DNA from 2 places in the Pseudomonas sp. NPDC089392 genome. Region 1 is predicted to be linked to the other one. Evidence: riboswitches for the same ligand, from Rfam matches in the RefSeq annotation. Region 1 holds a riboswitch; the other holds the start of a gene.
What was found. A riboswitch is a leader RNA that binds a small molecule or an ion and turns the genes downstream of it on or off. The one in region 1 is predicted to bind thiamine pyrophosphate.
Positions count from the first base shown of each region.

Region 2: linked by a shared signal. The riboswitch ahead of thiC (phosphomethylpyrimidine synthase ThiC) and the one ahead of ACIP1G_RS01985 (TenA family protein) in region 1 are both predicted to bind thiamine pyrophosphate.

Region 1 is NZ_JBIVIF010000002.1:12,042-16,249, reverse strand. It holds gene ACIP1G_RS01995 (dipeptide ABC transporter ATP-binding protein) at 1-626, shown strand, start outside; gene tenA (thiaminase II) at 842-1,507, opposite strand; gene ACIP1G_RS01985 (TenA family protein) at 1,504-2,151, opposite strand; TPP riboswitch at 2,231-2,345, opposite strand; gene ACIP1G_RS01980 (Ig-like domain-containing protein) at 2,597-4,208, shown strand, end outside.
Region 2 is NZ_JBIVIF010000059.1:11,155-15,362, forward strand. It holds gene cytX (putative hydroxymethylpyrimidine transporter CytX) at 1-387, opposite strand, end outside; gene thiC (phosphomethylpyrimidine synthase ThiC) at 536-2,416, opposite strand; TPP riboswitch at 2,573-2,679, opposite strand; gene ACIP1G_RS29420 (TolC family outer membrane protein) at 2,840-4,208, shown strand, end outside.

The DNA.
Region 1 (4,208 bases):
CCGGTAGCGTGCTGTTCGCTGGCCAGCAGGTGCTGGGTGCCGGGCGCCGCCAGTTGCATGCGTATCGGCGGCGGGTGCAGCTGGTCTACCAGAACCCTTGGGCGGCACTGGACCCGCGCCATAACCTGCTACAGATCATCAGCGAGCCGCTGCGCGCCTTCGCCATCGGCGCACGGCGCAATGATCGGCAGCGGGTACTGGACCTGCTGGAGCGGGTCGGGCTACCTGCCGAGCTGCTGCTGCGCCGACCTGGCGAATTGTCGGGCGGGCAACGGCAACGGGTGGCCATCGCCCGTGCCTTGGCAGCCGAACCGGAACTGCTGGTGCTAGACGAACCATTGTCGGCGCTGGATGCGCCGGTGCAGGCACAGGTGCTGGCGTTGTTGCAGCGTCTGCAAGCTGAACTGGGCCTGACTTACCTGTTCATTTCCCACGACCTGGCGACGGTGCGCGGGATCAGCGACCACGTGCTGGTGATGAGCCAGGGCCGGCTGGTGGACCAGGGGCCTACCGAGCAGGTGTTCGAGCGGCCCACGAGTGAGTACACGCGGCGGCTGCTGGAGGATATGCCGGGGTTGGGGCGGGTGTTGCAAGGGGCGCCGGAGTTGGCGCGGGAGGTGGGGTGAGCCTGCTGTAAATGGGCTGGATCGAAGATCGTGGGGCTGCTCTGCAGCCCATCGCGACACAAGGCCGCTCCTACAAGGGTACGCGTTTCCCTTTGTAGGAGCGGCTTTAGCCGCGAAAACCGGCAACGCCGGTGCCATCCACCGCGCTGGATTCTTCGCGGGTGAACCCGCTCCCACAGACCCGTGTAGGAGCGGCCTTGTGTCGCGATCTAGAACTAGACCGAGCCGTCCAGCCCCATCTGCCAGAAATCAGCCTCCAGGCTCGAAGCCTGGCCAAAGATCCCCACCAGCTCGGCAAACCGTTGCTCGGTCATGCTCCGCGCCGCCAGCTCATCCAGGTGCTTGCGCGCGGCCGCTGCCACCCCCTGGTAGCCTTCCCCGGCATACTCGCCAATCCACTCGCGGTACGGGTGGTTGCTCAAGTCGCCAATCCGCTCGGCCAGCGTACGGCCAATCTCCGCATAGCCGATCACGCATGGCGCCAGCGCTGCATGCAGCTCCAGCAGGTCGCCGGCGGCGCCGCAGTCCAGTACGTAGCGGGTATACGCCACCGTGGCCTGGTGCTCTGGCGCGGCCTCGATATCGGCCTGGGTCAGCCCCCAGCGTGCGCACAGGCGCAGGTGCAGCTCGGTTTCATCCAGAATCGCCGCCAACCCGGCCTGCGCAGCACGGATGTCGGCCGGGCGACGGCTCTTGTAGGCAGCCAGCGCCCAGGCGCGGGCGAATTGGATCAGGAACAGGTAATCCTGCACCAGGTAAGTCCGAAACGCTTCTTCGCTCAGTGTGCCCTCGCCCATCTGACGCACGAAGTCGTGGTCCACGTAGCTGTTCCACTGCGGTGCGGCTGCCGCCTTGAGGCGGTCGAAGATATCCACGCTCATTTGCCCTCCGGGTACACAGCATCGAAGAAGGCCAGCTCCAGCGCCACGGTGCGCTGGTAGAAGTCGCCGGCCAGCGCAGCTTCCTGTGGGCCGACGCGGTCCAGCTCGGCCTGCAGGAAGGCAACAAAGTCCTGGAACGCCGGGTTGTCGTGCAGGGTGATCCATTCGGCATGGACGAAGTTGTCTGGCATCGGTTTTGGCGCCTTCAGCGCCCAGTCCAGGTACAGGCCTTCGGCAACGTTGAGTACCGCCAGTGCCGCCGCGTAGGACCGAGTCGCCGCCGCTTCGCGCATGATGGCCTTGAAATCTGCGGTTGGCGCGGTATCGGCCGGTTCGCTACGTTGTGCCGGGCTTACGCCCAGGGCTTCGAAGGCGCGCAGGAAGTAAGTGTTCTCGTCGCTGGAGATCATCCCGGCAAAGCGGCCGAAGCGCAGGCGCGCCTCGAAGGTGTCGGCGGTGGCGATGGCTGCGCCCAGCAGGGTCAGGAAGCTGTCGAGAAAGCGGTGATCCTGTACCAGGTAATTGACCATGATCGGGTCCGGCAGGCTGCCATCACACAGTTGCGTCACGAAGCGGTGGCCAACGGCCGCCGACCAGGTCGGCTCACTATGGCGGCGCAGGGATTGGCTGAAACGTTCGGTCATGTTGCTGTCCTTGATGGGGGTGACAGCGAGACCGTGGAAGGTGGCATGGACTGGCCTCGCAGTGAGGCCGGCAAAAAGGCAGGTTTCAAGTCCCCATCCCTTCGCCGGCATGATCCGGATCAGGTTCGAAGGGTCACCGCGCTGCAGCATCCAGCGGTTTCTCAGCCCGTTGCCGGGCTCCCCTTGGTGGCGCTCAGGTATACCCCAGCGCGCCGGTGCTGTCACTACCCAAAGTACCCAAACCCTGGGCAATGGGTGACCCGCTAGTGGGGACTTATACCCATTTTTGACGCCCCGTTATTTAGCGCACCTCAAGCGCCGCAAGGATTTGTTTAACAAAGCATTACGGAAATATCTGTTGGCACAGCGGTTGCTCGGGGCCATTTACCGGGCAAAACGCCATTGATGGCCGAAAGCCATACAGCCGCAAGCGAGGCATCAGTCAATGAAAACACCTGCCGTGATCCACCCAGCAAGGCATGCTTTCCAGCTGTCTTCCGTCACTGCGCTGATGCTCAGCCTCGGGCTGATCACGGCCATGGCCGCGCCCATGGACGACAACAGCATGCCGCCGCCGACCGACCCGTCGGCCTATACCGACCAGCCGGCCGACCCGACCCAGGCGCTGCTCAACCTGTCCACCCTGCCAGAGGCCAACGAAGGCTCCCTGGAGCTGACCGATGGCGTGTACGGTGACCGCAACACGGTACGCACCGACAACGTTTTGCCGCCGGCGCTGCAGACCTCCGACAAATACCCCACCAACGGCAAACCCAGCCCGCTGTTCGGTGCGCAACCGTTTACCCAGCAACTGCTGCTGTTCGAAGAATTCGGGCCGGAAAAACTTGACCCGACATTGCCGGCGCCAGACCTGACCTTCCCGGTGCCCACACTGGGCGCAGCCCCCGCGCAAGACCCCAACGTGGTGGCCCGCAGCGGCCCCAGCGGCAACGCGCTGGAAGCCTTCCTCAAGCAACCGGGCCTGTACCCGTTCCCGACCCAGTACGCCAACGTGCTGGATCGCAACCCGTGGAAGGCGCAGATCGAGATGTTCCTCAACCGCCACCCGGTGGGCTCGCCGGCAGAAGGCCGGCCACCAGGAAAAGGCTGGTCGCACCAGCGCTGGAACGAGTTCTATCCCCAGGCCGGGTTCAAGACCGCACAGGCTGGTGCGCGTATCAACCTCGGCCTGCGTGACCGCAAACAGATGCACAACTATGCGGTCGGCGAGTTCGCACCGGGCGGGCTGTACTACCAGACGTCCGACATCCCGACCACGCTGGGCACCACCAAGGGCATCGATACCCGCTTCCACCCGAATTTCCCGCTGCAAAACCATAAGTCAGTGTGGACCTTCGACGGCACCTTCCCGCCCAAGCTGCTGATGGTGCGCTATGGCCAGCCGATCCTGATGCGCCATTACAACGCCCTGCCGATCGACCCTTCGGCCAACGGCGGCTTTGGCCTGCACACCATTTCCACCCACGAGCACAACGGCCACTCCCCGGCTGAGAGCGACGGCTTTGCCAACGCCTACTTCTTCCCCGGTCAGTACTATGACTATCGCTGGCCGTTGCAGTTGGCCGGCTACGACACCATCAACACCCGTGCCCAGGACCCGCGTGCGGCCTTCCCCTGCTCGCCAGGGGAAACCTTGTTCGTCAACGACGCCACCCCCGGCTTGAAAACCTGCCAGAACGGCAGCATCAAGATTCGTGGTGACTGGCGCGAAACCATGAGTACCCACTGGTTCCACGACCACATGATGGATTTCACGGCGCAGAACGTCTACAAAGGCAACGCCGTGATGATGAACTACTACAGCGCCATCGACCGCGGCAACGAAGCCTTGCAGGACAACGTCAACCTGCGTTTCCCCAGTGGTTCGGCCATGCCGTGGGGTAACCGCGACTACGACGTCAACCTGGTGATCGCCGACAAGGCCTGGGATGCCAACGGCCAGCTGTGGTTCAACCCGTTCAACACCGACGGCTTCCTCGGTGACCAGATCCTGGTCAACTGGCAGTACCAGCCCAAGCTCAAGGTGCGCGCACGCG
Region 2 (4,208 bases), on a different contig from region 1:
GGTGCGTGCGCCCAGCAGGCTGGCGGCATCGCGCATGACAATGATCTCGAACGCACCCCAACCCACCAGTTGCAGCAGGTTGAGCAGCGCCGGCAAGCGCGCGCCATGACTGCCCAGGCTGAGTTTCAGGGTGCCCATGGCCGACAGGCCGGTATCGCTACCGATGACACCGGCGGCCCCCAGCAACAGCACACCCACACCGGTGCCCAGGGCGATGGCCAGTACTGCGCCGGCAAGGCCAAGGCCAGGCGCCAGCATGGCGCCGACCTGCAGCACCATCAGGCCGATGCCGAGGGAGAACCACAGCGAGAACAGGTCGCGGGCGCCGAAGATGCGCTGGTGGGTGGGGACCGGGTGGTCGGGGGAGAATTGGCTGGGGGTGGTCATTGTTATGTTCGCCAGAGGAATTAATTGGGCTTCGCCGGCCCTTTGTGGGAGCGGGCTTGCCCCGCGAAGGCGTCAGGCCTGCCAAACGCGTTGGCGCAGCTGACGCATTCGCGGGACAAGCCCGCTCCCACAAAGAGAAATGGCGTTCTTAGACTTTGTGGTACAGCTGGCTGCCTTCCTGGCGGAACCGCTCGGCCTGCTCGCGCATGCCTGCTTCGACCGTCACGTCCACGGCTTCGATCTTGGCGGCGTACTCACGTACTTCCTGGGTGATCTTCATCGAGCAGAACTTCGGCCCGCACATCGAGCAGAAGTGTGCGACCTTGGCCGATTCCTTCGGCAGGGTCTCGTCGTGGTAGGCACGGGCAGTGTCCGGGTCCAGGCCCAGGTTGAACTGGTCTTCCCAACGGAACTCGAAGCGCGCCTTGGACAAGGCGTTGTCGCGAATCTGCGCGCCTGGGTGGCCTTTGGCAAGGTCGGCGGCGTGCGCGGCAATCTTGTAGGTGATGATGCCAGTCTTGACGTCGTCCTTGTTCGGCAGGCCCAGGTGCTCCTTGGGCGTGACGTAGCACAGCATCGCGCAACCGAACCAGCCGATCATCGCCGCACCAATGCCCGAGGTGATGTGGTCGTAGCCTGGGGCGATGTCGGTGGTCAGCGGGCCGAGGGTGTAGAACGGCGCCTCGTCGCAGCACTCCAGCTGCTTGTCCATGTTCTCCTTGATCAACTGCATCGGCACGTGACCAGGGCCTTCGATCATGCACTGCACGTCGTGCTTCCAGGCAATCTTGGTCAGCTCGCCGAGGGTTTCCAGCTCACCGAACTGCGCGGCGTCGTTGGCGTCGGCAATCGAGCCAGGGCGCAGGCCGTCGCCCAGCGAGAAGCTGACGTCGTAGGCCTTCATGATTTCGCAGATTTCGTCGAAGTGGGTGTACAGGAAGTTTTCCTTGTGGTGCGCCAGGCACCACTTGGCCATGATCGAGCCACCGCGGCTGACGATACCGGTGACGCGCTTGGCGGTCAGCGGTACATAGCGCAGCAGCACACCGGCGTGGATGGTGAAGTAGTCCACGCCCTGCTCGGCTTGTTCGATCAGGGTGTCGCGGAACAGCTCCCAGGTCAGGTCCTCGGCCACGCCATTGACCTTTTCCAGCGCCTGGTAGATCGGCACGGTACCGATCGGCACCGGCGAATTGCGGATGATCCACTCGCGGGTTTCATGGATGTGCTTGCCGGTGGACAGGTCCATGACCGTGTCCGAACCCCAGCGGATGCCCCAGGTCAGCTTGGCCACTTCTTCCTCGATCGAGGAGCCCAGGGCGCTGTTGCCGATGTTGCCGTTGATCTTCACCAGGAAGTTGCGGCCGATGATCATCGGCTCCACTTCCGGGTGGTTGATGTTGGCCGGGATGATCGCGCGGCCACGGGCGACTTCCTCGCGGACGAACTCGGGGGTGATTTCTTTCGGGATATTGGCACCGAAGCTGTGGCCAGCGTGCTGCTCATTCAGCAGACCAGCGGCGCGGGCCTCCTGCAGCTTCATGTTTTCGCGGATGGCCACGTATTCCATCTCGGCGGTGATGATGCCCTGGCGGGCATAGTGCATCTGCGAGACGTTGGCGCCCGCCTTGGCACGGCGCGGGTTGCGCACGTGGGCAAAGCGCAGTTTGGCCAGTTCGGCATCGTTCAGGCGCTGCTGGCCGAAGTCGGAGCTCAGGCCGTCGAGGCGCTCGGTGTCACCACGCGCTTCGATCCAGGCCGAGCGCACATCGCCCAGGCCCTTGCGCACGTCGATGATCACGTTGGGATCGGTGTACGGGCCGGAAGTATCGTAGACCAACACCGGCGCGTTGGTTTCGCCACCAAAATCGGTCGGGGTATCGTCCAGGCTGATTTCACGCATGGGTACGCGGATGTCCGGGCGCGAGCCTTCGACATAGATCTTGCGCGAACGACGGAACGGTTGCACGGACTGCTGATCGACTTGTGCCGATTCGCTGAGGTTGATCGCTTTTTCTTGTTTGGTCATCACAGGCTCTCCAGACGGCTTCCTAGCAGTGGAATGTCGGGGTGAACCTGAAAAAGCGCGAACGCACCCGTTGACGAGTGCAGTGCCGGATATGGGGGTGCCTGAAGCTGCATGCAGCTGCGACATTCCCGGACCTGGCACAAGAGGCTCCCCGGGAAGGCGAGCAATCTTGTTCCCTACGCAGGCGCTAACCTGATCAGGTTCAACGGGATCCGCACCTCTGCGATCTCAGCCTTTGCTTCAAGGCACCCCGACAAGAACATGCGCAGTCTAGACTGGAGTGGTCGGCAAAGCCAAGCGGGTAAATGCGCGGATGATGAAAGGCACCCCGAGTGATTGTTGCCGGGTGCGCATGGCACTACACTGGCCCGTCGCTCGATACTCAACAGTTCAGTAATTAAATTTCGTACAAGGATTGCCTCTATGCTGCGCAAACTCTCACTGGCGATTGCCGTGTCTTGTGCGTCCAACGGAGTGGTCTGGGCAGCGGACGTGCCCTCTACAGTCAAAACCGACCTGGTCAGCGTCTACCAGGAAGCGGTGGACAACAACGCCGACCTGGCTGCGGCGCGCGCCGATTATGGCGCCCGCCGTGAAGTCGTGCCGCAGGCCCGCGCTGGGTTGCTGCCGAACCTTTCGGGCGCTGCCGAGATGCTGAATACCCGCACCAAGTTCGACGAGCCCTCAGCCACCACCAACCGCAGCGGCAACGCCTGGAGCGCGACCCTGGCCCAGCCGATTTTCCGTGCTGACCGCTGGTTCCAGTTGCAGGCTGCAGAGGCAGTCAACGAACAGGCTGCGCTGGAACTGTCGGCGACCGAGCAGAACCTGATCCTGGAAACCGCGCAGAACTACTTCGCCGTGCTCCGCGCCCAGGACAACCTGGCCGCCACCAAGGCCGAGGAAGCCGCCTTCAAGCGCCAGCTGGACCAGTCCAACGAGCGTTTCGATGTGGGTCTGTCGGACAAGACCGACGTCTTGCAATCCCAGGCCAGCTACGACACGGCACGGGCCAACCGGATCATCGCCGAGCGCCAGGTGCAGGATGCCTTTGAAGCGCTGGTCACCCTGACCAACCGCGAGTACACCTCTATTCAGGGTGTGGTGCATAGCCTGCCGGTGCAGGTGCCTACGCCCAACGATGCCAAGGCATGGGTCGAAACCGCCGGGCGCCAGAACCTCAACCTGCTGGCCACCAATCACGCGGTCACCGCCGCCGAAGAAACCCTGCGCCAGCGCAAGGCCGGCCATGCGCCGACCCTGGACGCAGTTGCCAAGTACCAGAAAGGCGACAACGACAACCTTGGCTTCACCAACTCGTCTGCGCTGCCGAACGTGCATTACAGCGGTGACGTCGAGCAGACCAGCATCGGCCTGCAATTGAACATTCCGATCTACAGCGGCGGCCTGACCAGCTCGCAGGTGCGCGAGGCTTACCAGCGCCTGAGCCAGAGTGAGCAGCAGCGCGAGAGCCTGCGCCGCCAGGTGGTGGAAAACACCCGCAACCTGCACCGCGCGGTGAACACCGATGTGGAGCAGGTGCAGGCGCGCAAGCAGTCGATAATCTCCAACCAGAGCGCGCTGGAAGCCACTGAAATCGGCTACCAGGTGGGTACCCGCAACATCGTCGACGTGCTCGATGCGCAGCGCCAGCTGTACACCTCGGTGCGCGACTACAACAACAGCCGCTATGACTACATCCTCGACAACCTGAGCCTGAAGCAGGCGGCCGGTACCCTGAGCCCGCAGGACTTGCAGGACCTCAAGCGTTACCTGAAACCCGATTACAACC